DNA from 4 places in the Aneurinibacillus thermoaerophilus genome. Region 4 is predicted to be linked to each of the others. Evidence: riboswitches for the same ligand, from Rfam matches in the RefSeq annotation. Region 4 holds a riboswitch; each other region holds the start of a gene.

Region 1 (8,016 bases), 120 kb from region 4:
TTTTTCTCTTCTCTGTGATTATGATTTTCTTCGGCTATAAAACAGAGGATGCTGTTTTTCGACTTCTAGGTAAATACAGTTTTAAGATTATAAAACAGCCATATTATTATATTATTTCTTTACTTGTGATTTTTAGCTTTGCATACTTTGGATTAGGGATGTTCCATTGAGATTTTTACATACAGTACTTCCTTATCATTAGATCATGTTTTTTACTATGAGAAATTTCCTATTATTGCTTTTAAACAACAGATGAAAGGTTGAGTAAAAAATGAAAAAAGCTTGGGCGATTCTATCAATTCTGGTCACAATGTTAATTTTAGGATCAGTAGAAGCGTATGCATCTGTCGCTTCTCCTCTCACTATTCAAGTCAACGGTTCTACCGTTGCTACGCCACCGGGTATACACGTAGTAAATGGCCAAGTTATGGTTCCTATTCGGTGGGCTGCCGAACAGTTAGGTGCTCGTTCTATCAAATGGGATCCTAAAACACGTGATATATTCATTCAGACAGAAGACGTTACGGATAAGATAGCGAAATTAGCCTCCTATAATAGAGCATTGGAAACATATGAGGCAAGTAAAGAAGCAGAAATGTGGCCTCTTACAGAAAATGCAAAAAAGGCATGGCTTTTTCTTCAAAACCAGCCCTTATTCCATCGCGATCACGAATTGGTTTTGAATCTTCCGGATTCATCTCTTAAACGAGTGATTTCAATTACAGTCAATCGTGAATATGTTTCTTATGCCGTTAATAGTGCAGAAAATCATAATGGGCATTTTTATATTCCTATGGATTGGCTGGAGCAATTATTTTGGGCAGATGTTCAGTATAACAAAGAAACAAATCAACTTTTTATTCAAGCGCCAAACAAAGCGGAGATTGAGCAGCAACTAGCAGCGGTCGAAGATGCTCTTGTTGCTTCTACACCTGAAGAAGCAATGAAGCTATGGGGACGTGGCGAGCAGACACGGAGCGGAGCTCTTCAATACGCTGTATTATCACCAGAGCTTCGGAAAAAGGCTGAAGAACGTGTTCGTGAAAAAAATTGGACAACTGGAGGATCAAGTCCCTGGGTTGGGCCCATCACAGTCAAAGAAGAAAAGAAACTTAGCGAGACAGCCGTAGAATATACAGTGACTTATCCAGAAATCACTTCTTTTGGCTCGACTCTAGGTACTGAAAAATTTATTATCGAAAAACTTACGGTAGATGGTAAAGAAGGATGGTTTATAACAAGGCTGTTGTATGCTAATCCATATTATTCAATCATACCTGGTGAAACACAGCCTATTGAAGAAGAAATAAAGTGGTCTCCATTGCCTGAATAAATCGTTTATGAACCTCTCCCACTTCTATAAGTGGAGGGAGGTTCATTTTTATTTCCAAGTTATTTCGCAACCCTTATTCTAAAAACTAATGCAGGTGTTTTCGAGTTCCATATTGATCGATTGTGCCTGTGAGAAAAAAATATAAGCAAAAACGTAGTCGAATTATCAATGGTTTATGGTGCATGCTGGAAGATAATGAGGTAAGGGATGTTTAAAAATTTCACAAAACGATCATAGTTTGATAACAATTCATTTTTATAATGTGAAAGGTAACTTCTACGATATTTATATGATAAGTAGAAAGATCCAACGGAAACAAAGAGTGGTGTTTAATAAAGCAGATAACAACCAATTCTATGAAGGAAAGAGGCTATGAAAACGAAAAAAACAGGGATTAAGCAGCTAGTAATGACAGGATTGTTTTCGGTGTCTTTAACAAGTGGATTCGCCCCGTTTTTTTCTGGAACGGCGGAAGCAAGCAGGAATTTTACGGATGTATCCAACGTATCATGGGCAGTACCAAGCATTTATAATCTTTATGAAAAAGGGATAGTAAAAGGAACAACCGCAAACACATTCTCGCCGAACAAAAAGATAACTCGCGCAGAATTTGCTGCGATTTTATCAAGGGCGATAGAAAAAGAAGAAAATATACATACCTTTCCATTTATAGATGTAGCGGAAAGCAGTTGGTACTATAAACCAGTCAAAAAAGCATACCAAATGGGAATCGTTAAAGGTGTATCAGACACCCGCTTCGCTCCAGAGCGTCCGATTACGCGGGAAGAAGCAGCTGTAATTATCGCCCACACGTTTAACTATTCTCATTCCGATCGGCAGTTGCCGTACTTGGACAAAGCCAAAGTGAGTAACTGGGCTATTGATAGCGTACAAGCAGTTGCACAAAGACAAGTTTTTTTAGGAGACGATGGCTATTTCAATCCACAGAAAGAATTAACACGTGCTGAAGCGGCTGTTATATTGCAGAAAGCATTGTTCGGTTCCGTGCCAAAAACAGAACCGGTACGCCAGGTAGCATCTCGTACGGATTCTCGTCTTGATGAGTTGGTGATGCGCAAAGTCGAGCCGTTGCTTGGCACGCCGTATCGTTGGGGTGGTACAACACCTAAAGGATTTGATTGCAGCGGATTTACACAATATGTATACAAATCCCTTGGTGTTGATTTACCACGCACCACAAGCCAGCAATTCGAAAAAGGAACGTCTGTTTCTTTAAAAAACATGCAGCCAGGCGATTTGCTTTTCTTTGATACTGGAGACGGAAAAATATCGCATGTAGGTATCTATGTGGGCCAGGGCCGAATGGCGCATGCAGCCAGTGGTCAGGGCGAGGTGAAGATAAATGATATCGACTGGTATTTGTCTCACTACAAGGTGGTTGGTGTGAAACGATATCTATAGGTATGAACAAAAAAGCGCAGAAGTGTAGGAGACTTTTGCGCTTTTTTTGTATGCCTGGCATGGGTGCTGTCTGTAGGGTGAAAGTCTCGCATGGCGAAGGTAGCAGTCTCTATTTGTCGTATATTAGTGCGCTTCTCCATACAGATTAAGCAGCACAACGCCCAGAATGATAAAAATAATGCCGGTTATTTTTGCCGCCGTCAGCGATTCTTTAAAGAGAAAAACGCCGATAATGGCGATGATCGCTGTTCCCAGACCGGACCAGATAGCATATGCTAAGCTTACATCGATTTTTTTCAATGATATTGTTAAAAAAGAAAGACTGGCCACATAAAAAATGCCCATCATTATGGATGGGAGTATTTTAGTAAATCCCTGTGCAAGTTTCATACATGTCGTTCCGGCGACTTCAAAACCAATCGCAAGAATTAGATAAATCCAATGCATGGATATCTCCCCCTCTCTTATTTTAAGGATAAGTGAACAACTGACTGTTCTCTCGACAGAGCTTTCTGGGTTGAACCGCCAACGAGCATCCATATCTTTATGAGCGTACCCTCCGACAGTTTTCGTCGTACACCATTTTTACCTATTGGTACAGGAATCATTTTACGTAGTAGCTAATTCCCTACCACAACTCCGTATGATTCCGGTATCAAAGAAAAAACGTTCTTACTATACTTATATTATCTTTTGTCTTACTATCCTACAAGGGGATGGTAAGACAAAATTTGCTTGTAAAATTTCCATTTTACAATCTAGTAATTTATTGGTATAATCTTCTTAAGCGCAGGGTCTTTTGGCTGCGCGAAGTTTACAACTGAATCATTTTACTACTAGGGGTGTCCGGGAGTCCGGGCTGAGAATGAAACACGCGTACGTTTCTAAACCCTTGGGACCTGATCTGGATCATACCAGCGTAGGAAAGTAGTTTGCATGCGTAATGTTTGCGTCTTCCCATCTATTGCGGGTGTGCAGATGTTTTGTTAAGAAGAGCCGGGTCCTTGTGAATCCGGCTTTTTTGATATATTCATCTGCGGCACGGTTATGATCCTTGTCTTGTCCTTTTGCAATGTATTCAAATTGGAAAAGGAGGATAAAGGTAGTATGGAACAAGTAAGAAATTTAACTGTCGAAAAATTCCCAAATAGCAAAAAAGTGTATGTGGAAGGGTCAAGGCCCGATATTCGGGTGCCGGTGCGTGAAATTGCCTTAAGCCCTTCAAAAAGCGGAGAGGCGTTGCAGGAAAATAAGCCGGTTCGCGTATACGATACGAGCGGTCCTTATACGGATGAGACGTATAGCGTAAATATAAGGGAAGGATTGCCGAAAATTCGCCGTACTTGGATTGAGGAGCGTGGCGATGTAGAAGAGTATGAAGGAAGAAAAGTAAAGCCGGAAGATAATGGCTTTCGTTCGAGTGTCGACCGGGCTGTGCAGGAAGAATTTCCAGGATACGCACGCCGTCCGCTTCGTGCAAAGAAAGGAAAAAATGTCACACAGCTTCACTACGCGCGGCGTGGTATCATTACGCCAGAGATGGAGTTTGTCGCTATTCGCGAGAATATGGCCCCCGAATTTGTAAGGCAGGAAGTGGCGGCGGGTCGGGCGATTATTCCAGCGAATATTAATCATCCAGAAAGCGAACCGATGATTATCGGGAGAAATTTTCATGTAAAAATTAATGCGAATATTGGGAATTCAGTCGTTACTTCTTCCATTGAAGAGGAAGTGGAAAAAATGACATGGGCGATTCGCTGGGGTGCCGATACGATTATGGATCTTTCCACCGGCAAAAATATTCATACAATACGCGAGTGGATTATCCGAAATTCTCCGGTTCCGGTCGGTACGGTTCCCATTTATCAAGCATTAGAGAAAGTGGGAGGAAAAGCGGAAGAATTAACATGGGAAATTTATCGGGATACGTTAATTGAGCAGGCTGAACAGGGAGTCGATTATTTTACGATCCACGCCGGGGTATTATTACGCTATATACCGCTCACAGCCAAACGCGTCACAGGAATTGTTTCACGCGGTGGGTCTATTATGGCTGCATGGTGTTTGGCGCATCATCAAGAAAACTTTTTGTATACGCATTTTGAAGAGATCTGCGAGATTATGAAAACGTATGATGTTGCGTTTTCGTTAGGGGATGGACTGCGGCCTGGAAGTATTGCTGATGCAAACGATGAAGCGCAGTTTGCTGAGCTGGAAACGCTTGGAGAACTTACCAAAATCGCATGGGAGCATGATGTACAGGTAATGGTGGAAGGGCCTGGACATGTACCCATGCATAAAATTAAGGAAAATATGGATAAGCAACTCGAAATTTGCCAGGAGGCTCCTTTTTATACATTGGGGCCGTTGACAACAGACATTGCCCCAGGGTATGACCACATTACTTCTGCGATTGGTGCGGCGATGATCGGATGGTACGGAACGTCCATGCTGTGTTATGTTACGCCAAAAGAGCATCTTGGTTTGCCGAACAAGGAAGATGTGCGCCAGGGAGTCGTCACATATAAGATTGCGGCCCACGCAGCGGATCTGGCCAAAGGACATCCCGGAGCACAGGTGCGCGACGACGCTCTTTCAAAGGCGCGGTTTGAGTTTCGCTGGTACGATCAATTCAATCTTTCGCTTGACCCGGAAAGGGCGAGGGAATACCATGATGAAACACTGCCGGCGGAGGGCGCAAAGACCGCTCATTTTTGTTCCATGTGCGGCCCGAAATTTTGTAGTATGCGCATTACACAGGACATTCGGGCATATGCGGAAAGCAAAGGATTGGATATGCAAGACGCACTGAGTGAAGGGATGAAAGAAAAGGCCAGGGAATTCCGTGAAAGTGGAAGTGAAATTTATCGGTGAAACAAGTAAAAGAAATTGAAAATCGGATCGCAATGCTATCGAGAGAGATTCTTTTGTTAAAGAAGCAGTTACGGACGATACAGGATACATGTAAACATGATTTTAAAGAAGACGCGTATGTGCGGACATGCAAAAAGTGCGGATTCTCTGAGGCGCTTTATTATTAAGAGTTCAAGAGCTAAGCAAGCTTGAAGGCATCTGCAAAATTTATAATGGCAGATGCCTTTACGTCTTTGGTAAAATTACCTATCTTTTGTTGCTAGAAATCTAGGTGTACTGCTCTAACAGAGTTTCCAATTAACAATATCAGATGGAGGCGGTAACGAGTGTTACCCGTCTTAGAGAGAAAAGAATCAGTCATATTTTGATATTGAAAAAAAAGTTCTAATTGACAAAAAACAAAGAAACGAGTATATTCTAATTAACGAAATTATAGCGACAAAATTAAAATATCGGAAAATGATAAAAAGTTATTTTTTTACCCTATTAACGACTATATAACGACAAAACAGGAGGTAACAGAGAATGACCAATAGAATAAAGAAAATAGTCACTCACATTGTAGAAGTACCGCTTAAAAACAAGTGGCAAATTTCTTTGTATTCTGCAAACATAAGACAACATGCTATTGTAGAAGTAATTTTGGAAAATGGCATTCACGGCTTCGGTGAAGCCGCTCCATCTCCGGCCTTCATGGGGGAGACGGCAGAAACAATTAAGCTGGTAAACGACCTTTATTTAGCACCGGCGTTGATTGGCTTGCCTGTTGACGAAATAGCGGTTGCACATACGAAAATGAATCAGGTGATTTACGCACAAACAGCAGCAAAATCAGCGATTGACATCGCGCTTCATGATGCATGGGGAAAAACGTTGAACCAGCCGCTCTATAAATTGATGGGTGGAGAAACTAGAAAAACGGTTCCACTCACATATGTGGTGGGTATTAAGAATAATGAAGATGCTTACGAAGAAGCCATACGACGAGTGAATGAAGGATTCAACGTGATCAAAATTAAAGTTGGAAATGAGCCGAAAAGAGATATCACTTTAGTGAATCTAATTCGTAAAGCGATAAGCGATTCAGGAAAAGAGGCAAAGATTCGCCTGGATGCGAACCAGGGATATGATGTACCGACTGCAATTAAAGTGATTAAGGAACTTGAGGAGACGGGCGAAATTGAGTCGGTTGAACAGCCAGTTCGAAAATGGAACATTTTCGGTATAAAAGAAATCCGTGAAAAAGTAAAAACACCAATCATGATCGATGAAACGGTCTTTAGCCCTGAAGACGCGATGAATGCCATCAAACTTGGCATCGCTGATATTATCAATTTGAAAGTTTGTAAAGTAGGCGGAATTTATCAATCTCGAAAGATTGCTGCATTGGCGGAAGCGGCAGGAATGTCCTGTACGGTTGGAAGCAACTTGGAGCTCGGTATCGGCATTGCCGCAAGTGCCCAATTTGTTACAAGTACCCCAGTTGTCAAAAATCCGAGCGACTTTATATGTGGAGCTTATTTGCATGAATATGACATTACTGAAACGCCTATGATGGATCTAGTGGAAAACGGAGCGATGAAAGTCTCGGACAAGCCAGGATTAGGCATTGATGTCAACATCTCATTACTTGGGAGAGAGTCTAAATGAACATCTCGATTGAACGACTGCAAAATGATTTAGAAAAGTATGCACGTTATGGAAAAGATCCAAACAACGGCATAACAAGACCAAGTTTTTCGGAAGCGGATTTTGAAGTAAGGGACTTATTTATTAACGAACTCAAACAACTCGGACTTGAAGTAAAAGTGGACGGTGCCTCTAACATATGGGGGTTGATGAAGGGAAATGGTCGAAAAAAGGGAACGATTGTCATTGGTTCTCATCTTGACACCGTACCTAACGGGGGAAAATATGATGGTGCTTTAGGTGTCTTAGTCGCAAAAGAAATCATTCGAACATTAAAAGACCATAATATCATGCTGAATCATGATCTTGAAATTGTATCGTTTACCGCTGAGGAACCAAACGATTTTAATGTGTCCACTATGGGCAGCCGCAGTTTTACTGGAAAATTACTTCCTGAACACCTGATGGATGTGACAGATTCGAAAGGCACACGTTTGGCCGACTGTTTTCAAAAAGCAGGCGGCGGCCTAGAGTATTTTTCCGAAATGGCTCAAGCCAAGAAAGACAAAAAAGCTTTTATTGAGCTTCATATCGAACAAGGTAAACGTTTGGAGCAACAAAATATTTCAGTTGCTTCCGTTGATAAAATTGTCGGTATTTACCGCGATCAAGTGACTGTTATCGGCCAGGCAAATCATGCCGGAACGACGATGATGGAACATCGCTTTGATGCGCTTACAGCAGCGGCAGAAATGGTG
Region 2 (8,016 bases), 590 kb from region 4:
TTTTCCATATGTACTGATATGCAATGGTGTTGTTCAAAAAATTCTTCCTTTCTATGTAAATATCATTGATCCATCTCTTCCAACATCTCCCCATACTTATATATACTATACATGCATACTAAATGTAATTCCTACATATAAAGGAGGTGGTGGCCTTCATGGAAAAAAGAGCCATCATTGAGCTCTCTGATGTTTCAAAATCATATGCAACATCCGGGCATATTGCCATGCCACTATGCGGTATCACGGCTTCTGTCCCGCAAGGCGCCTTCATTACAATTACAGGCCCTTCCGGAACCGGAAAAAGCACGCTGTTCCGCCTGTTAACTCGCCTTGAAGAGCCTGACAAAGGACGTATCGTCTATCAGGGAAAACCGCTTTCTGACTGGAATCCTCCCGAACTGCGCCGAAACCTGCATTATGTCTTCCAAGTACCCATTTTGTTCCCTGGCACCGTAGCGGACAATCTCGATTATCCCACAAAAATCAGGGGCGGCAAATTAGAAAAACAAGAGATGCAAAAATTGCTAGATCGTGTCAGCCTCCCCCGTGATTACTTATCACGCAACGTTGGAGAGCTATCCGGCGGTGAAAAACAACGAGTCAATATCGCCCGGTCACTGTCGCTTGCACCGGATGTGCTGCTACTGGATGAACCAACCTCTGCACTCGATAAAAAAACAACGGAACATATCGAACAGGAAATCCGCAATTACCACGCGAAAGGACACACTATACTATGGATTACCCATTCTCCGGAACAGGCAACACGCCTCGGAAACATCCAATGGCATCTTGAAGGTGGGCGATTGAAGGAGCGTACGATCAAATGAGTATACTGGCTACCATTATGACTGTTAGTTTCGTATTTATTGCCATACTTTTATCGCTCCAGCTTAGACTAAAGCTTGAACGTGACATGTTTATCGGCACGATCCGCGCGATCATTCAATTAGTCGCTGTGGGATATGTACTGGAATTCGTGTTTTCAAGCCGGCACTGGGCGTTTATTGCTTGCATGCTGTTCATGATGGTTCTTGTTGCAGCCCATAATTCGGCCAAACGAGGCAAAGGCGTTCCGCATGTATTTGCTCGTATTTTTTTCACCATCTCGGTTGTAACTGGATTCACAATTGGTATGATGCTGGCGCTTGATCTGATTCACTGGGAGCCGAAATCCATCATTCCAATCAGCGGTATGGTGATCGGCAACTGCATGATCGTCTCTTCCCTCCTGCTTAACCAAATGCGAGAACGAGCAGAATCAATGCGGGAAGAAATTCTCGTGGCGCTTTCGCTAGGAGCTACAAGCCGCCAGGCAAGCGAACGTATGACCCGCCAGGCAATTCGCGCCGGTATGATCCCGGTTATTGATTCTATGAAAACGATCGGGCTCGTCCAGCTTCCCGGCATGATGACCGGATTAATTATCGCGGGTACAAGTCCCATTGAAGCGGTTCGCTATCAACTATTGATTATGTTTTCGTTTACGGCCGCTTCCGCCCTGACAAGCATTATTCTCGGTTTTCTCGTCTACCCCACCCTTTTCAACCGCAACCATCAATACATAGGTTGGAAATAAGAAAAACAAAGGGGACGTGTTTGTCCCTACAAAAGAGGGACAAACACGCCCCGTTTTTTTGTATGCTATATTATCTCAGTAGCTGGAAGAGCTATCGTCACGCTTATCGTAGTGAGCGGTCGGATAGCACGAAGGCGACATTGGTTGCTGTGCCGAGGCAGTCGGGTATGGCATTGCATAATAGCCTTTTTTGTAATAATGTTCATACATTTTTCTGTGGTAACAATAACGTTTATAATACTTCTTGTAGTGCTTTTTATGATGCATATGCTTATGACACTTGTACTCGTAATACTTCATCTTCTCCATGTGATAGTAACACTTAACGATTTCCACATCCGTCGTCTGAACCATGCCCATGGGATAATGAGAATACACGTGTAACTTCCTCCATTCATGTATTTTTTTAATCTGCTACACTGTATTCACCCATGAGACGGTAAGACACGACACTTGCCCAGAGGCGGCAAATTAGGTGCCTGCCTACTTTAACTTTGTGGAGGTGAACACCATTTGCAAGCGAAAAAGACAAGCGAATCCCGCACGATTATGACCGATATTGTGCTACCCCCAGACACGAACTACCATGGCACAATTTTCGGGGGCAAAGTTATGGCATATATTGATAAAGTCGCTAGCATCACGGCTATGCGACACTGCCGCAGGCAAGTAGTGACCGCATCAAGTGACAGCCTCGATTTTTTGGCGCCGATCTGCACGAGTGAAGCCATCTGCTTAGAAGCCTATGTATCATGGACACACAACACATCCATGGAGGTTTATGTAAAAGTAGAAGCGGAAAATCTGCTTACAGGAGAACGCCGTTTAACTTCACAGGCTTATTTGACGTTCGTCGCCTTAGACGAGAACGGCAAACCAACGCCCGTTCCGCCTGTGCTTCCCGAAACAGAAGAAGAACGCTGGAACTACCGCACCGCCCCTGAGCGTTTCGAAATCCGCAACCGACGTCGCACTCTGGCAAAACAACAGTACACAACCGAGTAGGAAAGAAGAGTCATCCCCGTCCTCTCACCTATGAAAAAATGCAAGTTCTTGTTTGGTCGACACCCTTGTCTTAAGCTAATGGCTACTACTGCTTTCGCCATTCGGGACTTGAACCCTGGAGATGACGCCCATGCCAGGCGCATCACCAAAAATAGCCAAAGGAAGGACTTCCTTTGGCTATTTTATGTAATCAAATGGATTATTGCTTAATGGCATAAAGGCTCAGGTACGGTTCGTCTCCGCCTCCTGTATTCGTCCTATCAAAAATGCGGAAGCCATGCGAACGCAAAACATTCTGAATCTCCTCTTCTCCATACAATTGGTGAAAGATATTGTCAATAACCACATCTCCTTCACCCAGACGGTAAGAAGAAAAAAATACACCACCCGGCTTTAATACTCGATATACTTCATCTAAAGCCTTATGTAAATCCTCTTTTGTAAGATAAATGAGTGAAGCGTTCGCCCACACACCGTCATACCGTTCGCTTCCCGTCGGAATATGGCGGAAATCCCCTTGAATAAATTCCACACCCTGGACTTTTTGTTTGGCCTGCTCAAGCATAACTTCGCTAATATCAAGCCCTTGCACCTGCAGGTCATACCGCTTGAGCCGAAGCGCATCATGCCCCGCGCCGCAACCGAGATCCAACACGCAATTACCGCCCAGAAGCATTTGAAACGCTGAAATAAATTGTATCGTCAGTTCATGATGACGCCATTTCACCCCTGTCTGATTGGCCAGTTTATCAAAAGAAGCCCGATTCCGCTCTACGTAATCCATGCTTTCACCTCCCGCCCCTTTTCCTCAATTCTAGCTAATTAAGGAATAGAATGCTACATGCTGTGAATAGAAACGAGGGATGTAGGCTCATTCACGTGCCATAAGGCACGCCTGAGTCTAGCGTAAATTCCTCTCATGACTGAAGTCACGAGCATCCTTTACGCAAAACATGAAATTTGAAACGGCTGATATACACCTGAAGCACTTCTGCTTTCTTAAAAATAATCTACTTTTTGTTTTCGGTTGAAGAAAATAAAAGCCGTTCATACATGCTAAAAAAACGCTTCAATGTGTATTGATACTTTTCTAAGGCTTGAGACCACGTATCAAGGTATTCATTTCCTACATCAGTGATAGAGTACATCCTTTTGGGAGGTCCCCCGCTGGAAACTTCCCAACGTGATTGCACAAATTTTTCACTCTCTAACTGCCGCAAGATCCGGTATACATAACCAGGATCAATAGAAGAAAATCCGAATTCTACCAAATCATGAACAATTTGATATCCATAGTTACTCATCCGGCGGAGCAAAAGCAAGACACAGGGTATCAGTAAATTTTTCGGCGCGCTCGCGCTACAGACGTAAACTTTATCTTTACTATGTTCGTTTTTGCTATTCCCCATAACATACTTCTCCCCCTTATCGTGTCCTATTCATTTCACTATACGAACAACCAAACAGAAAAATAACATATATTTTTTAATTTTTTAAAGATTTTTGTTTGTATATTTTACCTACCATACGTAATATAAAAGTGAGAGATTAAAAACAGGAGGGATTCGCGTGGCATCCAATCAAACGTTCGATCCAGTGCAAATGTGGAAGAGTTGGTACGACCTTGTGGAAAAAACTTTCGGGAAAACGATAGACGATTTCATTAAGACAACAGAATACGCGTCTATGATCGGAGAATATCAAAAATGGTTTTTTTATTCCCAGGAGCAATACAAGAAGATGGTAGACCAAATTCTCAATGAAAATAACCTGCCCAGCAAAGAAGAAATTGCCCGCGTCGCCCAACTGGTCATCCAGTTGGAAGAAAAGGTGGAAAAACTGGACGAAAGATTGGATGATGAAATATTGTCAACACTGAACGAAATCAAAGAAACACTGAAAAAGAGTAAAAACGCAAACCAAAAAGCAACAATATAAATATTCAGTAAAATTTCAGTAAGATTCTATAAATAAGGCGAGAGGTCAGGAATAGGCAACAAAAAAGACACGAGCCTTTTCTGTTACGAGCCTGACCCCTCATTTCTTCTTTCTATACTTACTGCAAAACACGCCCATTTATTTCATGCCTTAAACATCGTTGCTTCCTTCTCTTCGGTACGCCCAATGGTTGGTTGGACCGTGGCCGTGTCCGATACCGAGCGGATGACTAATAGCGGCCGTAATGAAGACCTTTGCCTGCTTTACTGCCTCCCGAACGTTTTTTCCAGAGGCGAGCCCCGCCGCGATGGCGGCCGCAAACGTGCAGCCGGTACCGTGCGTATGCTGCGTATGGAATCGTTCAGCGGACAATTCTACAAACTCGCGCCCGTCATACAACAGGTCGGTCACAATGTCGTCTGTGCCGTGTCCACCTTTAATTACTACATGTTGCGCTCCCCAATCGTGAAGCAATTTAGCCGCTTCTTTCATCTCTTCTTTCGTTTCAATCTTTTCCATGCCTGTCAACACTTTCGCCTCCGGAAGATTAGGAGTAACGACCGTCGCAAGCGGCAGCAGATGTTCCTTGACGGCAGCCACCGCTTCCGTAACTAACAAAGGGGCACCTCCTTTGGCAACCATGACCGGATCGAGCACATAATTACGCACATTATATTCCTTGAGTTTTTTTGCGACCGTTTCAATAATGATGCTATTAAATAGCATCCCCGTTTTTACTGCGTCCGTCCCGATATCCGAAAGCACCGCATCCATTTGCTGCGCGATAAACTCAGGAGGAACTGGAAACACGCCGTGTACCCCCTGCGTATTCTGTGCCGTAAGTGCGGTAAGTACGGACATGCCGTATACACCAAGCTCCTGAAATGTCTTTAAGTCCGCCTGAATACCGGCGCCGCCGCCGCTATCAGACCCTGCTACTGTTAGTGCTTTATGCACTGTCATTATACACACCTCTCTTCGCTGTCTGCTTCCTGCATTTTCCCTTCATATACAAAAAACGCCCCCCGGTGGAGTGGCGTGTGAGATGCATATATAAGCGCAGCTACGCGGCATCACCCGTCCACTTCCCTCCGCCGGCATTATCCGGATCAGGTTCTAAGGGTCGAAGCAAGCGCTTCTCTCAGCCCAAGAGCTCCCCTAGTGGCGGTTTTCGTATTGAGTTCATTCCAATGGTACTCCTTCTACGCCAAAGCGTCAAGAAGAACCAGAAAAGAATCATCCTCTCTTTTTGACTCTTTTACTCTTCCATAGTCGACAGATCACCAGTCGGCAGACCAAGCTCCCACGCTTTTAGCACACGACGCATAATTTTGCCAGAACGCGTCTTTGGAAGCTTGTCGCGAAATTCGATCTGGCGCGGTGCCGCATGTGCAGCAAGACGCTCTTTAACGAAAAGACGAATTTCTTCTTTTAGAGCGTCACTCGCCTCATATCCTGCACGAAGCGTAATAAACGCCTTAATAATCTCTCCACGCACCGGATCCGGTACCCCGATTACGCCGGCTTCTGCCACCGCCGGATGCTCTACCAGTTTGCTTTCAACCTCAAATGGACCAACACGTTCGCCGGACGTATTAATGACATCATCCACGCGCCCTTCAAACCAGAAATAGCCGTCTTCATCCATATACGCAGAATCACCAGAAATATACCAACCAGTTCTAAAGTATTCTTCATACTTAGCCGGATTGTTCCAGATTTGGCGCATCATAGCCGGCCATGGTGGCATAATCGCGAGGTTCCCCATTGTATTCGGCGGCAATTCATTGCCTTCGTCATCAACAACCGCCATCTTAATGCCGGGCAACGGCTTCCCCATCGAACCCGGACGAATCGGCATGGAACGGTAGTTTGCGCAGATGGTCGAACCCGTTTCTGTCATCCACCAGTTATCATGAATACGTAGGTTCAGCACATCCAATCCCCAGCGGATAACTTCCGGGTTAAGCGGCTCTCCCGCTGAAAGAATATGCCTCAAATGGGAAAGGTTATACCGTTTCGGCAATTCATCCCCTTCACCCATCAGCATACGAAATGCGGTCGGCGCACTGAACCACACGTTCACTTTATATTTCTCCAGCGTAGCGTACCAATCGGCTGGCTTAAAGCGTCCACCGCGCAGCACAACCGTCACACCGTTCAACCACGGCGCCCACATACCCGCTGATGTTCCGGTTACCCATCCCGGATCCGCCGTACACCAGTAAACATCACCTTCGCGCAGGTCGTATACCCATTTTCCGGACAGGTATTGATGCACCATGGCATCATGCACCTGATAAACGCCTTTCGGCTTACCGGTGGAGCCCGATGTGTAATGCAACAGCATGCCTGATTCACGCTCTACCCACTCGATTATATATTCATCGGATATGGACATTAGTTCCTGATACAACGTTTGATTTTCTGCTGTTTTTCCTTCGGCTCCGACAAGAATCACGTGTTTTAATTCCGGCAATTCCTCCACAGGAATGCGATACAGCAAGGACTGTGTCGTTACGACAGCCACGGAACCGCTGTCCAGCAAACGATCGCGCACCGCATCCTCCATAAACGCTTCAAACAGCGGACCCGCGATGGCACCGATGCGTACAATTCCAAGCAAAGCAATATACAGCTCGGGACTGCGCGGCATAAAAATAAAGACCCTGTCACCTTTTTTTACACCTTTCGCCTTCAATCCATTAGCGAATCGGCAGGACAACTGACGCAACTCCGCGTACGTGTATCGTTCTTCCCGCTCTCCATCCATATAAAGCAACGCGATCTTATCGCCATTTCCTGTATCTACATGCCTATCAATCGCCTCGTATACAATGTTTACGTTTCCTGTTTCATGCCAGGAAAAATTCTTCTCCACTTCTTTCCAATCCATGGTACGAACGGCTTCCTCGTAATTTTTTAAATTTGCCGTTTCGTCAAGCATCATAATATCCTGTAGTCCTTCTTTTGTAGCCATGATTTCTACCCCCATCCCCAAACGAATGCAATTTTCCCCAAGCCCTTATCGTTCTATCTATATGTCTTGGTGTTTGTATACATCTTGTTATATAACAATGTACTACATGTATTCGACAAAATAAAGCGTTTACCTTTTTAAAATTATGATTTTTTATATTTATTTTAGTTTTCATTGATGTTTCCTTTACGCTTAATATGCTGTTAAAAGCAGCTGTTAAAATTCACCGTTCATACGATCGAGGTGCCAGCCAAACGCTATACCTAACCGCACGCTTGCGGAAAGGAGGATAGCTATGAGAAACTTTACTCGATACGCGGTAGGCGGGCTGGCTGTCATTTTTGCGGGTGCTTGCTTTCTTCTGGCCCAGCCAGAACAAAGCGAAGCCCCTCCAAAGAAACCGGACACTTCATCTGTTTCACAACAGACAAAACCACATAAATTTTACCGCATTAACTACATCAGCGGACTGAATGAAACACGCACCAGGCTGAACAATAGTGAACACGTC
Region 3 (8,016 bases), 1.0 Mb from region 4:
CATTTTAGCAGCAGTAAAAGCAAGTACCCCTGCTCCAACATAAATCAAAATCGGGAAGCGCTCCATTAATTTGATGATAATTTGACTGCCCCAAACAACGAGCGGAATGCTTATTAACAGACCGAGCACGACCATGCCCATATGTCCCTGAGCGGCTCCCGCTACCGCCAGTACGTTGTCAAGACCCATCATCACGTCAGCGACAATAATGGTACGAATGGCTCCCAACAACGATGAACTGCTCTTAATATTTTCTTCTTCTTCCTCGCCAATAAGAAGCTTATACGCGATCCATACAAGAATCACGCCGCCGACAAAATGCAAGCCCGGAATTTTCAACAGCCAAACGACAAAGATTGTAGCCAGCGCGCGTATCGCAATTGCACCGGCTGTCCCCCAGATAATCGCTTTTTTCTGCTGCTCTTTCGGCAAATTGCGAGACGCGAGCCCGATTACAATCGCGTTGTCGCCGGCCAGTACCAAATCAATAATAATAATGGAAAAAAGCATGGAAAAAAATTCTGTGGATAAAAAATCCATTACAATCATCCTCCTCTCAATATTTTCTACTGTGTGAAAAGCAACCTAAAAAAATGGATTTCTTTCTAAAAAACACAAAAAGACCTTGCCGAATACGGCAAAGGTCTTGCTTACAACATGAATATGCTGCCGATAGAGCCGGGGTTCCCGCCGAGTTCCCGTAATGACGACCCTATCGTTTTCAAAGCTACTCCCCTATGGGCTTATTTACTTTTAACTATAAAGTACAATGTATTAGGCTTACTGTCAATCCGACATTTTGGCTATAAACGAGGAAATAGAAGGATACAAAAAGGGAGGCGTTCACAAGAACACGTCTCCCTGCCCCTCTTATTTCTTATTTCTTATTTCTTCTCTTGTATATTTCTTCTATCTTGCGGCGGCGTTCTTTGCGCAACTGCTTTTCCCGTTCAAGCCGCATTTTCTTTTTATAACCTGGCTTTACTTTCGGCGGCTTCGCTTTGGCGCGTCCGCCCTGGCGCTTCTTCTCCGTCTCCTTCGCTGCGACCTGCTCCGTTGTTTTCGCTTCCTGTGCCTCTATCGTGACCGCTTCGTCCCGCTTGCGCAGTTTTCGTTCCTCACGTGGCTTGCCGCCAAGAAACTTCTGCTCCACGCCGCCGCTAATCGCCCGAGCGAAGCGGTTGAACCACTGCTTCTGGCGCGGCGAAACTAAAGAAATGGCTTCACCTTGCTGCCCGGCCCGGCCAGTACGTCCAACACGATGAATATAACTTTCTAAATCGGAGGGCATATCGTAATTGAATACATGGGTAATCCCTTCCACATCAAGGCCACGCGCCGCAATGTCTGTAGCGACAAGATACTGGAATTTGGCCTGGCGGAACCGCTCCATAATCTGCTCCCTTTTCTTCTGGGTCAAATCGCCATGCAATGCCTCCGCTTCGATTCCGTTTTCTTGCAGGCGACGTACCAGTTCATTTACCCGTTGTTTTGTATTAGCAAAAATCACAGCCAAATACGGACGGGCCTCCTTGACAAGTTCCATTAACACATCCGATTTATCGCTCTGATTTACTACATAATATGATTCTTTCGTATTTTCTGCCGTAATCTGCCGCTTTTCAATCCGCACAATTTGCGGCTGATTCATAAAACGATGAGCAAGCTTACGTACCGCATCCGGCATCGTCGCCGAGAACAATAATACTTGCTTTTTCTGCGCCGTCTGAATGAATACCTCTTCCACTTCTTCCAAAAAACCCATCTCTAGCATTTTGTCCGCTTCATCCAGCACGAGCATTTTGATGCGGCCGAAATGTAGCGTTTCTCGGCGCAGGTGATCAAGAATACGCCCCGGTGTACCGACCACGATATGCACCTGGCCGGACAACTTGCTAATCTGGCGCGCAATATCCTGTCCGCCGTGTAACGACAATACATGTACGCCCAAATACTTGCCCAAATCGGCAACGTCGTCTGCAATCTGAATAGCAAGCTCCCGCGTCGGCGTCATAATCAGCGCCTGCACATCTTTCTTTTGTATCTCTAACATCTGAAGCATCGGGATAACGAAAGCGGCGGTTTTACCCGTTCCGGTCTGCGCCTGACCAATAACATCTTTGCCTTGAAGCGCAAGCGGAATCGCTTCTTTCTGAATCGGTGTCGGTTCTTTATAATACAGATCCGCAATCGCTTGCAGAATTTCCGGTTTTAACTGAAAATCCGCGAATGAACTCATAGCTTCCTTCCTTTCTTCGCAAAAACAAACTATTTTTTATTCTACCCGAATTCTCTTAATTATTTCTACCCAAAAAAGGAAAACAGGAACAAAACTTCCCGACGTTTGCTCCTATTCTTCATTCTTTCTAAAAATCGAAAATTAATTCTGAATTTTATTGATATAAACTCATTTTATAATAAAAGCATCTTCACATGCTTTTCTAAATCTATTATAATGATAAAAAAATATTATATAGAAAGCACTACTAGGGGAGCCCGATGAGCCGGGCTGAGAATGAAACGCGATGAAGTTTCTAAACTCTTGGGACCTGATCTGGTTCGTACCAGCGTAGGAAAGTAGTCGGCATTTAATCCATTCGTTACTGTAACGTACAGGCCGGGTCCCAGCATAAGATCCCGGCTTTTTTTAATGTACAATGACTAAGATTTAGGAATAAAAACTCCGCCTCTTCTTCCTGCGCTTACGCCCACCGTCCATTTCTTCCTAAGGAAGCGTGTGGAACGGGAGCGAGATATAAAGAGGTATGCAAATGCAAAAACATGTTTTTCACGTAATCAGTAGCGGCAAACAATCGCTCGTTGAAGCAAAACAAATCATTGCAAATATTCATCCCTATATTGATGCCTTCCACTTGCGGGAAAAGCAGCGAACCGCACGCGAACTATGGGAGTGGACGCAAACGCTCGGCAAGGTCGGACTTACGCGCGAAAAACTAATCATAAACGACCGGGCCGATGTTGCCCTTGCAGCTGGAGCTGTCGGGATTCAAACGGCTTATCACAGTCTTCCAGCCCCGGTTATGCGCCACCTCGCCCCTTCTCTCCTTCTCGGTGTCTCCGTACACAGCGTAGAGGAAGCAAAGGCGGCAGAAGCAGCAGGGGCGAATTATGTATTATTCGGCCACGTGTTTGCCTCCGCTTCCAAACCAGGACAGGCAGGCCGTGGGCTAGCGGCGCTTCGGGAAGTAGTGGAAAGCGTTTCCATTCCCGTCATTGCCCTTGGAGGGATCACACCAGAAAATACAGTAGAGATACTTGCAACCGGCTGCACCGGCATCGCGGTACTGTCAGCTGTCATGCAAGCGAAGGAACCTGTGCTTTCTGTGCAACAATTTCAACAGGCCATCAGCCAGGTACGAACATCTCCACGTCACGTCTGGCCGACGGCAAAAACGGAGGGATCACATTGAAAAAACAACAGGACGCCGTCATTATCGGCGGCGGAATTATTGGCGTCTCCATTGCCTATCAGTTGGCCAAGCGCGGAAAAACAGTCACCGTTCTTGAAAAAGATACCATCGGCGCGCATGCTTCGAGCGCAGCAGGCGGCATGCTAGGAGCGCAGGTCGAATTTTCTGAGCCGGGACCATTAGTAGAGCTTTCTCTACGCAGCCGCAGCCTATTTCCCGATTTGCAACAAGAACTATACGCTGTTTCGGGCATTGATATCGGACTTAATCATGCGGGAATGTTGCGTGTTGCTTGGACAGAAGAAGAAGGCGACATGCTAAAACATCGGGCAAGTTGGCAGCATGACCTGGGCCTGCGTGTCGAATGGCTGGATCGAACCGAAGTAAAACATATTGAACCCGCTGTCAGCGACGAAATGAACGGAGCGCTCTATTTGCCGGATGATACGCAAGTGTCCGCGCCGGATCTTACACGCGCATTCGCTGTCGCCGCCGTCAAACACGGAGCTACGATTCTCGAGCGTTGTGAAGTGCTGGATATCGAAGTCGCCGATGGACAGATCACCAGGCTTAGCACTACGCAGGGGCCATTTACAGCCGAACATTACGTGCTCGCCGCCGGAGCCTGGAGCGGACGAATCGCGCGTAAACTTGGCCTATCTGTTTCCGTTTTTCCGATCAAAGGCGAAGCGTTCTCCGTACTATGCATGCCGCAGCCAATCCAGAAAACCATTTACTCACACGGATGCTACATCGTTCCGAAAAGCGGCAATCGCTTACTCGTCGGTGCATCTTCCGCGGACTGTGGATTTGACGAGCGCTTGACTTTAGGCGGTTTGCAGGAATTGATGACGAAAGCGGTGCGTCTTCTGCCGGCGCTCAAAGATTGCACGCTCGAAAAAACGTGGGTTAGTTTGCGCCCACAAACCAATGACGGCCTCCCTTATTTCGGTTCTGTCTCTTCCTGCAAAAATTTGCTAATCGCCACAGGACATTACCGTAATGGTATTCTTTTGAGTCCCCTGACCGGGGAGATCATCGCGCAAATGATTGCCGGGGAGGCTCTGGACGTTGAACTTGCCCCCTTTTCCGACAAACGTCATGTCCCTGTAACTTCATAAGAGAGGAAGGTGAAGCCGCATGACTTTGACAATCAACGGCGAAACGCAAACCGTTCCCGACACAATTGAAAACGTACGGCAATTGCTTGAGTACTTACACATCCAAAACCGCATCGTTATTGTGGAAGTGAACCGCGAAATTTTGCAAAAGGAACAGCACGCCGTAACTAGGCTTTCAAACGGCGACACGATTGAATTAGTACACTTTGTTGGTGGAGGTTGATACATATGCTTAAAATTGGTCCCTACGAATTTTCATCCCGCCTGCTGCTCGGCACAGGAAAATTTCCAGATTTTGAAGTGCAACGCCGCGCGGTGGAAGCTTCGGAAACGGAAATTTTGACATTTGCCGTTCGCCGGATGAATATTTACGACCCAGCACAACCGAACTTTTTGGAACAGCTCGATTTAACCAAATACAAACTTCTGCCCAATACAGCCGGAGCCAGCACAGCGGAAGAAGCGGTTCGCATCGCTCGTCTGGCGCGCGCATCCGGATTGTGTGACATGATTAAAGTAGAAGTGATCGCAGATACGAAAACTTTGCTGCCGGATCCACTCGCCACGCTAGAGGCGACTAAAATCCTTGTAGAAGAAGGATTTGTCGTATTGCCATACACAAATGACGATCCGGTGCTGGCCCGCCGCCTGCAAGAAGCCGGGGCACATGCGGTGATGCCAGGCGCATCCCCGATCGGCAGCGGACAGGGAATCCTTAATCCGCTTAACATCAGCATCATCATCGAAGAAGCTACCGTGCCAATCATTATTGACGCCGGAATCGGCACGCCATCCGACGCAACGATTGCGATGGAACTCGGCGCGGATGGTGTGTTGTTGAACACGTCAGTCTCCGGCGCACAAGACCCTGTAAAAATGGCGGAAGCCATGAAACTGGCTATTCAAGCCGGACGACTGGGCTTTGAAGCGGGTCGAATTCCGAAGAAACGATATGCCCAAGCTAGCAGTCCGATGGAGGGCATGGTTAACTAAATCAATCATTCGGATCGTTTATCCAAATATTTCTCCCATCATTGATGTGATGGGAGAAATATCTTTTAGAGGGTAACGAGCATGGCTATCCCCTTAGCCACTAATACCATTAATGTAACAATTTCCAAAATCATCGAAAAACGTGTGCTTCTTTCCATCCACATGCACCACTCAATTTTCATGTTTTTATTCTTTACCACCTATCACACTCATCTGAACCTTATATTTCCCTGAGCGTTTCCCCACTCCATCCCGACGTCGTTTCTCACATCTCTTCTCCCCTTCAAATTCTTTATCAAATTCATCATCATAAAACGCAGAAAATGCTGGCGACTTCTCCACTCCAAAAGTGACTCTACAGCGTCAATTCGACGTTTCGATCATTTATGGCAAAATAAAAAACCTCCAAAAAAATATGGAGGCTTTACTTTAAGGAATTTTTTTAACCGAATAGCCCAAAAGTCTCCCGCTTCGATAAGCGGTGAGATGAATGGGCTTCGGATAAGGACAAGCGTTAGCCTGTTCAGTTATCCAACAATTTGGTAAACTAAAAATATGATATTCTTCGACAACTGGATATATGAGGTTGCATGGAGAAATGAAAAATGCGAAAACCAAGCGATCCCTTCCATGCGTAAAATATCCAAGGGAATGAAGAACTCCGAAACGTCGGACATCTAGGGTAGGGACTACCCGAAGTAACGCTCAGGGAGAAGAAAGGTTGCTTTCTTCGTGGAGCTGAGAAGCCCCCACCTCTAAGCGAAGCGCAGGTGGTGGGTAGTTCACACTCCTTCTATTTCCTCTTTGTTGCGTCGGAAGAACAATTCGCCTGTAAACCTGCACGTACCATATACCGCATTCGCCGCCGTACAAGCAACGACGTGACGGCTTGTTTGCAAAGGATGGATAAACTTTGAACGAGTCGCTACCTTCTGAAGCTGTTCGACCGTAAAACCTTTTTTCGTTAATGCTTCGTTAAACTCCTGCTGCGCAGCCTGTTTTGCCTTAAATAGCATCATCTGCACTCTGCTGTATACATTAATCGCTCCGTCTCCCGTCGTTTCAATCGGAAGAAAGATCGTTTCGGGATACTTCTCAGTAATCAATGACTGAACCCCGTCGGATACCCCGGAAGACGGCATGCATCCAAATGGCTTAACGGAGATGGTCATGTTTACTTTTCGTTTTTTCACATTAAGGATTAACTTGCCTACTTCCATATGCCCTTCCCCGCCGCGCAAGTGATTGTCATAGTGTTCATGGGCAACTCGGGCAATCTCATCCATGTCAGGTAAATGGTAATTATACAAACCGATTATCTTGGCGTACATCTGAAACATGATCCGAAGAGCACGATCAGCCACCCATAACATACGCAAATGCAAAATAGGTTTTTTTCCCTGCAGGCCGTAACGTCCAGAGTCCGACTCGCGCAGATTCATTCGCCTCAGAGTATCATAGCGACCCTCCCAGATAAGATACAGAATCCAAGCTGTCACTGACTGTACGTCGACTTCAGCCCCTTCCTGCTCCAGAAAACGCTGCAATTGATAATTGCCGTCCCCTTCTGTTGTCATGGCCCAAAACTCACCGATAATGCTTACTTTAGGCTTTACCTGTGTCCGGTCTACCCGAACAGCTTGCAATTCCTTACGGCATCTAATGAGCGCTGGAATGAGCCACCTCCGCCTGCTTAAGGCGTCATACAAGTGTTGTTTGCAACGGCTTAAGGCTGCCTCCGTCGCGCCTTTTTCCACTTCATAAGGACGAATACGGTACCCTAATGCATTCAAAATGTCTCCTAAAAGAACCGCTTTTAGAAAACTGATGAAAAAGGAAGTGTCTAATTTGAGGGCTGATTCTCCACCAGTTGCCTGCTTTAAACCGTCTTGCTGCTGAAACAACAGAACACGAAAACCGTCAAATCCAGCATCCCGCAAGGCCTTCCGGTACTCCGTGACATAAGTGCCAAAGCGACAAGGGCCGCAGGAACCGCTAGTAATAAACAGATAGTTGCGGATGATTTCCTCTTTCGATTTCCCTTCCACATCCCGCAAATAACACAGGTATTTGATTAAATTGCCTACAGTGAAATATGTCGGGTTGCACTGCCCACGGTTGCCAAACTCCTTGCCGAACCGAAGCGACTCGTTGTCCGGGCAGTCCAAATGCTTGATCTGATATCCCAACCCTTTTAGAGCGCCCTCTACCAGATAATCGTGAACCATCGTCAGTCCACCAAACAAAATAGTCGTGGTCGCTCTGTCTTTAGCCAAAAACTGGCGGGGAACCGGATCAAACCATTGGTTCTTTTTTTGCTGATGTAAACCCAACTCTTTTTCCAGTTCTATCTGAAACCGACGCAATTCGTCTTCGTGAGAATGCTGAACTTGGAATTGACCATTGTCCTTGGTGTTTACAGACTTCCCTATCCTATTCATTGATGTACTCCACTCCTTGTCTTAATAACA
Region 4 (8,016 bases):
GCCAGCTTCCTTCTTCCTTTTCTCCGGTTAGAGAAAAGGAACCAAGCAGCAGTGTCATAAGCGGTAGCAAGTATAAAATAAGATTTAGCATCGTTCCGGTTGTACTTGAGTAACCTTCAATGAAATTTTGTGTGTTAATGAGGAGCAACGTAAAGCTAAAAAAAGAGAAAAGAGCCATAAACGAATAGGCCCATGGATTACGAAATCCCATTTTAATTTCTCTGAGCGCAATCGCATTCGTATGCATCTTATGAATCCGCGCCTTTCTTATCCATCTTCATACTGTCGGAATGGCCGTGCTTCATTTTGTGCATCATATCCATGTTGCGCTCCCATGTATGAGAGTGTAAGTCATTCGCGTTCATTAGCTTTCCTTTTCCTTGCCCATTCAAAAACGTTTGTGCTGCTCCCTTGTCCTTAAATGAATAAATTCCATATCCCATCGGTGTTTTGAACGTTTTATCGTAAATAAAAGAGGCTTCTTTAAGAGGAACCCATTCTTTTGTATTATAGTCCCGGACATATTCGGCTCCTACTTGTTCTGTTCCGTTTTTCTTCTCCCACTCATTCAGGCAACCAATATCGTCAAATTTCAAGGCTTTTCCATCTTTAAGAATGATTTCGGTCGAATGTTGATTGTCCGCTACTTGCATATTACAAACTGAACATTTATCCACATTCTCCTCAATGCTTACAGGATGATACTCTTTAGTTCCACAGCCTGATAATAAAGCGATGGACAATACTGATGCCATAATAAGCCCTTTTTTCTTCATATTCTTCTTACCCCCAAATAGAAAATTGTGCTAATAGATGCTACAAACAAAAACACGCCCATCCATAAAGTGTTTTTCGATTGTAAAGAACGGTGTATATCAGTAGTCAAAGGTGGTCTTATCAATGGTGAAGTATCTTTTGTCCAGGAATCCTGATTTGTCATAAACATACTTTCTAAAAAAAACATTCCTGGAGATTGGAAAAATAACTGATAGGCAGGAACCGCTTCTGTCAGCTTTTGAAAGAAAGGGTTTATCGCATAAGGAATACTGCTATGACCTGTATTCGCCATATCAATTCCTTGAAAATTGTCCCAGTAATTCTCTTTTAGTTGATTGTTGCGACTATCAATTCCTTCAGCCTGAATGACATTCGCATAAAACAGGTTGCTGTGGCATGTATTCTGCTGAGCATTTTTAAGCTGCAAACCAATAAAATTTTGATGAATCACGTTATTCCTCAGATCGTTGTTTTGAGATTGCTCAACATACATGCCAACGCGGTTCCCTTCCAATCTATTTCGCTCAATAATAGACGTTTGCACATCATACAAAAGCAATCCTTGGGAATTAACATTTTCACTCTGTTTATAAAATGTGTTTCCAATTACCTGGGTGTTTTTTGCCCCCATAATCATGGCCCCTGTTACATTATAGGAGCCTACATTATGACGAATGATCGTACCGTTTGTGTACATACAATGAATGCCATATCGTGAGTAATCAATACGATTGCTTTCCACTTGATTCAAATTACTATTTTCGAGATAAATACCATCATGCAGGTTCACAACCGTATTTTCTATGATGTTGTTTTGATGGGATTTCCATAAGTCAATGCCGTTTCCTTTTTGCGACATTTTAGCGGGTGGTTCATCCTTTTGTTCCAACCAAATAATCCGTGTTTCTCGAATCGTATTATGGCTAGCATTGCTCAATTGAATTCCAGAAGATTTTGTTTGTATCGCTAGATTTTCCAGGATATTATCATTTCCTGTTATAACAATCGCCGCCGATTCTTTAGATAAAGAATCAACAATCTCTATTCCGGTAAGACGACTGTGATCTGCTTTTATTTGAATAGCAGGCTGCTTGCTTTCATTTCGAATGCGAACCTTACCATTTACTACTTTAAGATGAAGAGGCTTGTCAATAATGATGGGGCCCTTATAGTCTCCAGCCTGTATCAGCAATGTCTCACCAGGTTTTGCAAGTCTGATCAGGTTTTGGAGATTATCTGGGGAACCCTGCTCATTTGCACTCCCTTCTTGATTGGAGAGAAAAGAAAAGATACATATAAAAATTAGACCTTTTATCAGTTTATGGGACAATTCGTTCACCTGCCTATAAACATCCAGTCGTAATTGACACCTCTTCTATTTTAAACCTGTAATAAGAACAGAAAAATGGCTCGAATGAGTCATCTTTGCACTCATCTTCTATGATTTTTCAACGTTACCTTTTATGCCGTTCTTTACTTATTCTACTGTCAACCCATGCCGAACAGCATAAGCAGCCAGCTGTACACGATTATCAAGATGAAGCTTTTCTAACAAATTTTTTATGTGATTTTTTACCGTATTTTCCGCAATCATAAGACGATTCGCTATTTGTTTATTCGTCTCACCTGCCGCTACCCAAGAAAGGATTTCACGTTCTCTCGGCGTCAAAGAACCCGGATCCGGTTCATTAGATGTCTTCTTTGTACGAAAACGATATAACAATCGATTGGCTATTTCTCTCGATACTTCTACATCCTCTCCAAGCAAAGCATGAAGGTATTGTATCCAATCATCCGGCTCCATATTCTTCAATAAATACCCCTGTGCACCGAATTGAATAGCCGTAAACAAATCCTTTACATCATCCGAAACCGTCAGCATGACAACATGGATTCTTGGATAAGCCATTCTGATCTTCCGAACCACTTCCAGCCCATTTAACCGCGGCATATTAATATCGAGCAAAAGTAAATGAGGCTGAAGCTCACCACAAAGCTTAAGAGCTTCCTGTCCGTCGGCAGCTTCTCCAACAATAAAAAAGACTTCGTCGCTCTCCAATACACTGCGGATGCCTGCTCGTGCTAGCGGATGATCATCTGCAATAACTACTCGATATTGCTTCATTTTTTACTTCTCCTTTGTCACAATTAGTTCTGTTCCCCGCGTCTCTCGCTTAAAGAGACGAAAGCTTGCTCCTAGCTGTTCTGCTCGTTCCTTCATCATGAAAACACCATAGTTCTTTACAGATATTGCAGCGCTATCAAACCCACACCCATCATCGATAATTTTCAATTGCCATCCCCCATCTCCCCCTTTAAATTCAATGATTACATGAGAAGCTCCAGAGTGCTTCCGAATATTAGCAAATGCTTCTTGAATAATAGCAAAAAGCTGTATTTCTTCTTTTGGCGTAAATAATTTATGAGGAAGCTCAATGTCTTCCTTTACATCAATTCCTGTTAACGCACTCCACTCCGAAAGCCACTTTGCCAGTCGAGAGGTAAGTACATCTCCCTCCTCAGGTAAAGAACGCAGATTAAAAATCGCCTGTCGCACATGATTATCGATCATTGAGACAGCATGCATTGCCTCAGCAATGTGTCCTTGCTTGAGCTTAATATTGAGAAAGAAAAGAGTTTGCGCAATTCCATCATGAAGTTCAGAAGCGAGCCTTTCTCTTTCCTCATACACAGCCCTTTTCGCTTGTTCCTGTGCTAATCGTTCATTTGTTGCACGAATAATACGAAACATCCATACAGAAAATAAAAGGGAAAGAATAAATGTAAGAATTGTGATATATAGATTTCCCGTTTCCATAGATAAATACTCCAAAAGAAATTCATGACGTATATATTCAAATCCACCTATCAGCAACGTAGGCAAAACAACGGCAAGTACTTGTAAAAGACGATAAGACATAAAGCGTATTCTCCTTTTAACGTTAATCTTAAGTATCCATTTTTATAATAACTTAGTCCTTCACAGATTAAGATAGCTCATCTGGGCTATCACTTTTACTGTAAGAGATGCTATCATTTGCTGCCCGCCAAAGTAAAAACTTCAGGTATCTCCAAAACAAAAAAACACCATCCTTCGTCCCGTTGATTAGAAAAAGAATCGTGTTTTAATATGCGGCCTTTCATCAACCCATCAAAAGACCTTGTTTCTTGGTTCTGTATCTTGGACAAAAAATAACATGGTTATCCAACAGGAACCCCCTTCTATTTCATCATCATATAATACGCACGAAATGATGAAGGATAAAAAAATGTGAACACTTCATAGATAAATTACGTTTATTTAAAGGAGGAGCTTTATGCAACGACTTATCATTTTTGCCATCATTGGATTTTTTGCCCAGTTAGTGGATGGCTCATTAGGGATGGCATATGGAGTCACTTCCAGTTCATTGTTACTTCTATTCGGCATTTCCCCTGCGGTTGCATCTGCTTCTGTTCACATGGCCGAAGTGGTCACTACTGCCGCTTCAGGTGTTTCCCACATTCGTTTTGGCAACGTGGATAAGCGAACCGTTTATCGCCTTATTCTTCCTGGCTCCCTTGGTGCGTTCATCGGTGCTTGCTTTTTAAGTAACTTGCCTGGAAATATGGTTAAGCCTTATATCGCGATTTTCTTGTTTTCTCTGGGTGTTTATGTTCTCTTTCGATTTTTGCTCGCCGGGGTTAAGAAGATTCCCGCCGCTCAAACTAATCGCACTCCAAGTAAAAAATTACTGGTTCCGCTCGGCTTCATTGCGGGATTTGCTGATTCTACAGGAGGAGGTGGCTGGGGGCCTCTTGCTACGCCTGTCTTGCTGTCACGCAATGAACTTGAACCTCGCAAAGTAATCGGTTCTGTAGACACCAGTGAATTTGTTATCGCCTCTTCTGCTACTCTTGGCTTCCTCATATCATTAGGCTTGGAGCAATTCCATTTGGGATGGGTATTCGCATTGATGATTGGAGGGGTGGTAGCTGCTCCAATCGCTGCTTGGCTAGTCCGCAAGATTCCATCTGCTATTCTTGGAGTATTAGTCGGGGGACTCATCATGATTACCAACCTCAAAACATTATTCGAAACCTTTGGTATAAGTTCCAATCATGTTCAAAATTTGATTTATCTTTTTTTCACCTTCATTTGGGCAGGTACTGTAGCATATAACATTTTACGCCACCGAAAACAGATTCAGCAATCAGAGCAAACGGAATGTTTGGCAACCTGTGAGAAGTAATGGAACAAAAAACCGGAATAAGGATTACACGTAAAGAAAGCATTGACAGATAATGAATAACCTGTTATGCTACGAGTAATTTCATAAGAAAAGAATGTCCACTAGGGGTGCCGTTTACGGCTGAGATAAGGTTTTCCTTGATCCCTTTGAACCTGATCTGGATAATACCAGCGTAGGGAAGTGGCAGCGACGAATCATAAGCCGGAATATGCCTTCCGGTTTGTCCGTCTTTGTCTCGCGTGCCGCTCTGCTACCAGGGCGGCTTTTTTAGTCGAGAAATGGCGTCCACAGTTGGGCTTTCTACATTTTTCATATTGTTCAGGGAGGAATGATTATGTCATTTACACAACAATTACGCGAGGCGGCCGATCCGATTTTTGAAGCGATTTTCCAGCACCCGTTCGTACAAGGACTAGCAAACGGCGATCTCAAAAAAGAAGCGCTCATTCATTACGTTAAACAAGACTTTGAATATTTGAACGCGTTTGCCAGAATTTATGGTATCGCCATTTCCAAATGCGAATCGCGCGAAGATATGCAGATGTTCTGCGACCAGCTTCCTGTCGTACTGCACGGAGAAGCGCATCCGCACAACAATCTCTGCCGCGTCGCTGGCGTGCGTTACGAAGATTTGCAAGGGTATCCACTTGCGCCAACGGCCAGCCACTACATCCGTCATATGCTCACGGTAGCGCATGAGGGGACGCTCGGCGAAATTTTGGCCGTGCTGCTTCCCTGCCCGTGGACATACTTAGAAATCGGGCAAAAACTGATGCGCGAAGTAAATCCAGACTCTTCCCATCCATTCTACGAATGGATTACGTTTTACGGCAAGTCAGTTGAAATGACCGTAACCGACAAATTTCGAGCACGACTTGATGAATGGGCATTGAATGCATCCGATAAAGAAAAAGAAAAAATGAAACAGCATTTCCTGACCAGTTGTCAACTGGAATACGCGTTTTGGGAAATGGCATACACGGAAGAAGCATGGCCGGTGAAAATCGGGGAGGCAGCGCGCCGATGAACTGGAAGATGCGTGAAATTGTGCTGGCCGTCGTTCTCTCGATCGCCTGTGGTGTATTATATCTTGGCTGGTCCACCCTCTGGTTGCCCATCTCGGCGCTGGTAGGCCCGGTCGGTGCGGAATTTATGTTCGGCGTATGGGTCGTGGCCAGCCCTCTTGTCGCTTTTATCGTACGCAAACCGGGAGCCGCACTCATCGCCGAAGTGGCCGCAGCTGCTGTTGAAGTGTTCACCGGCAGCCACTTCGGCCTCTCTTCCCTGCTTATCGGCATCCTGCAGGGGCTTGGCGCCGAAATCGCGTTTTTCATGTTCCGTTATAAAAAATATTCGGTGCCTGTGTTAATGCTGTCCGGGGTATTGGCCGCGATCGGAAGCATGGTATATAGCTTACTGGCTAACGGGTTTGCCTATTATACAACCGGTGTGCTGCTCGCCACATTCGGCCTCCGCGTCATAAGCGGTGCCATTCTCGGAGGCCTGCTTGCAAAGATCATTGCCGAATCGCTCGCAAAAACCGGCATTCTTTCTTCCTATGAAATGATGAAACAACGCAGACACCACGGTGGTGACCCGTATGACTCCGCATCTGGCGTGTAAGGATGTCTCCGTCCGATTCTTTGATTCTCGCTTTTTTACGTTAAAGGATGTTACCCTCTCCATTGAGAAGGGAGAAAAAGTTCTCTTCCTCGGACCGAGCGGTTGCGGCAAGTCGACGCTTCTTGCCGCGCTGGCCGGCCTTATTCCTGGCTCTATCGAGGCGGAAATAACAGGCGAAATCGTCCGTCCGGACAGAATTGGCATCATGTTTCAGGACCCTGACGCACAGTTTTGCATGCTAACGGTCGGAGACGAAATCGCATTTAGTTTGGAAAACCGCTGTGTGCCCCGGAACCAGATGGATTCACTCATCGAAAAGGCGATGGCACAAGCTGGGCTATCTTTGCCGAAAGATACTCCCATCGCCACGCTATCTGGCGGAATGAAACAGCGGCTCGCGCTCGCCTGCCTGCTCGCTTTGGACGCGGACACGTTATTTTTCGACGAACCAACCGCCCAGCTCGATCCGCAAGGAAGACAGGAGATTTTCGAGTTATTGCGATCTTTTTCCGATAGCGACGTTACAATGGTATTTGTTGAACACGTGCTGGACGAATTAATTGACTGGATGGATCGCGTCGTTCTGTTCGATGCTGGCGGCCGCCTTATCGGCGAAGGTACGCCAGAGGACGTGCTGTCCTTATATGGGAAAGAAATGGAAGAGGCCGGAATTTGGAAGCCGCGCCTCTTTCCTCATACAATGGAAGAAGTATGCGCCGACCCTTCCCACCCTTTACAAACAGAGTGGTCGTCCCAACTCCAGCGAAGCAAGGCGAAGCATACAACTTCCTCTCTGAGAACGAATGAACCGGTTTATACGGTGCATGATCTGTCGATTTCCTATGGAAAAAAACAAGTGCTCACTTCCATCAACTTCTCGCTGCATGCGGGGGAATGGGTGGCCATAGTCGGAAAAAATGGGGCCGGAAAGAGCACATTGCTCAAAGTGTTGGTTGGCTTGGAAAAATGGAAGCAGGGCGACATTCTGTTTGCAGGCCGGTCGCTAAAAAAATGGCCAACTAAGGCATTGTTCGAACAAGTCGGCTTTGTTTTTCAAAATCCAGAGTTGCAGTTTGTAACCGATCGGGTATATGACGAAGTAGCATTCGGCGGGAAAGTAAGGGGCTGGAATGAAACAGCGCTGCATGAGAAAACGATACGGTTGCTTCAGGAGTTTGCGCTTGAACCGTTCAGCGAAAAACATCCATTTACATTAAGCCAGGGACAAAAGCGCCGGTTAAGCGTGGCTACTATGCTTTTGTTTGACCAAAAAGTACTATTGCTGGACGAGCCTACGTTTGGTCAGGATGCAGGCACGTGTGCGCAGCTTCTTTCCCGCCTCCAACAACGCAAGGAACAGGGTACATCGATTATCATGGTTACC

What was found. A riboswitch is a leader RNA that binds a small molecule or an ion and turns the genes downstream of it on or off. The one in region 4 is predicted to bind thiamine pyrophosphate.
Region 1: it holds a riboswitch for thiamine pyrophosphate, as region 4 does, so the genes downstream of both, thiC (phosphomethylpyrimidine synthase ThiC) here and tenA (thiaminase II) in region 4, are expected to answer to the same signal.
Region 2: it holds a riboswitch for thiamine pyrophosphate, as region 4 does, so the genes downstream of both, thiD (bifunctional hydroxymethylpyrimidine kinase/phosphomethylpyrimidine kinase) here and tenA (thiaminase II) in region 4, are expected to answer to the same signal.
Region 3: it holds a riboswitch for thiamine pyrophosphate, as region 4 does, so the genes downstream of both, K3F53_RS04640 (thiamine phosphate synthase) here and tenA (thiaminase II) in region 4, are expected to answer to the same signal.

What each region holds. Positions count from the first base shown of each region.
Region 1 is NZ_CP080764.1:2,010,101-2,018,116, reverse strand. Features, by position in the region: gene K3F53_RS10425 (stalk domain-containing protein) at 272-1,333, shown strand; gene K3F53_RS10420 (S-layer homology domain-containing protein) at 1,706-2,755, shown strand; gene K3F53_RS10415 (DMT family transporter) at 2,879-3,202, opposite strand; TPP riboswitch at 3,584-3,698, shown strand; gene thiC (phosphomethylpyrimidine synthase ThiC) at 3,863-5,629, shown strand; gene K3F53_RS10405 (hypothetical protein) at 5,626-5,796, shown strand; gene K3F53_RS10400 (mandelate racemase/muconate lactonizing enzyme family protein) at 6,155-7,279, shown strand; gene K3F53_RS10395 (Zn-dependent hydrolase) at 7,276-8,016, shown strand, end outside.
Region 2 is NZ_CP080764.1:2,480,626-2,488,641, forward strand. Features, by position in the region: gene K3F53_RS12915 (rhomboid family intramembrane serine protease) at 1-37, opposite strand, end outside; gene K3F53_RS12920 (ABC transporter ATP-binding protein) at 159-833, shown strand; gene K3F53_RS12925 (ABC transporter permease) at 830-1,582, shown strand; gene K3F53_RS12930 (hypothetical protein) at 1,658-1,960, opposite strand; gene K3F53_RS12935 (acyl-CoA thioesterase) at 2,132-2,587, shown strand; gene K3F53_RS12940 (class I SAM-dependent methyltransferase) at 2,787-3,371, opposite strand; gene K3F53_RS12945 (helix-turn-helix transcriptional regulator) at 3,598-3,996, opposite strand; gene K3F53_RS12950 (restriction endonuclease subunit S domain-containing protein) at 4,157-4,525, shown strand; gene thiD (bifunctional hydroxymethylpyrimidine kinase/phosphomethylpyrimidine kinase) at 4,676-5,488, opposite strand; TPP riboswitch at 5,595-5,695, opposite strand; gene acsA (acetate--CoA ligase) at 5,784-7,505, opposite strand; gene K3F53_RS12965 (S8 family peptidase) at 7,801-8,016, shown strand, end outside.
Region 3 is NZ_CP080764.1:850,920-858,935, reverse strand. Features, by position in the region: gene K3F53_RS04650 (TerC family protein) at 1-540, opposite strand, end outside; gene K3F53_RS04645 (DEAD/DEAH box helicase) at 878-2,239, opposite strand; TPP riboswitch at 2,479-2,593, shown strand; gene K3F53_RS04640 (thiamine phosphate synthase) at 2,772-3,431, shown strand; gene thiO (glycine oxidase ThiO) at 3,428-4,552, shown strand; gene thiS (sulfur carrier protein ThiS) at 4,572-4,775, shown strand; gene K3F53_RS04625 (thiazole synthase) at 4,781-5,545, shown strand; gene K3F53_RS04620 (2-hydroxyglutaryl-CoA dehydratase) at 6,328-7,986, opposite strand.
Region 4 is NZ_CP080764.1:1,891,232-1,899,247, forward strand. Features, by position in the region: gene K3F53_RS09855 (ABC transporter permease) at 1-247, opposite strand, end outside; gene K3F53_RS09860 (nitrous oxide reductase accessory protein NosL) at 249-776, opposite strand; gene K3F53_RS09865 (right-handed parallel beta-helix repeat-containing protein) at 773-2,116, opposite strand; gene K3F53_RS09870 (response regulator) at 2,255-2,902, opposite strand; gene K3F53_RS09875 (sensor histidine kinase) at 2,906-3,697, opposite strand; gene K3F53_RS09880 (sulfite exporter TauE/SafE family protein) at 4,095-5,009, shown strand; TPP riboswitch at 5,103-5,205, shown strand; gene tenA (thiaminase II) at 5,344-6,036, shown strand; gene K3F53_RS09890 (ECF transporter S component) at 6,033-6,632, shown strand; gene K3F53_RS09895 (ABC transporter ATP-binding protein) at 6,610-8,016, shown strand, end outside.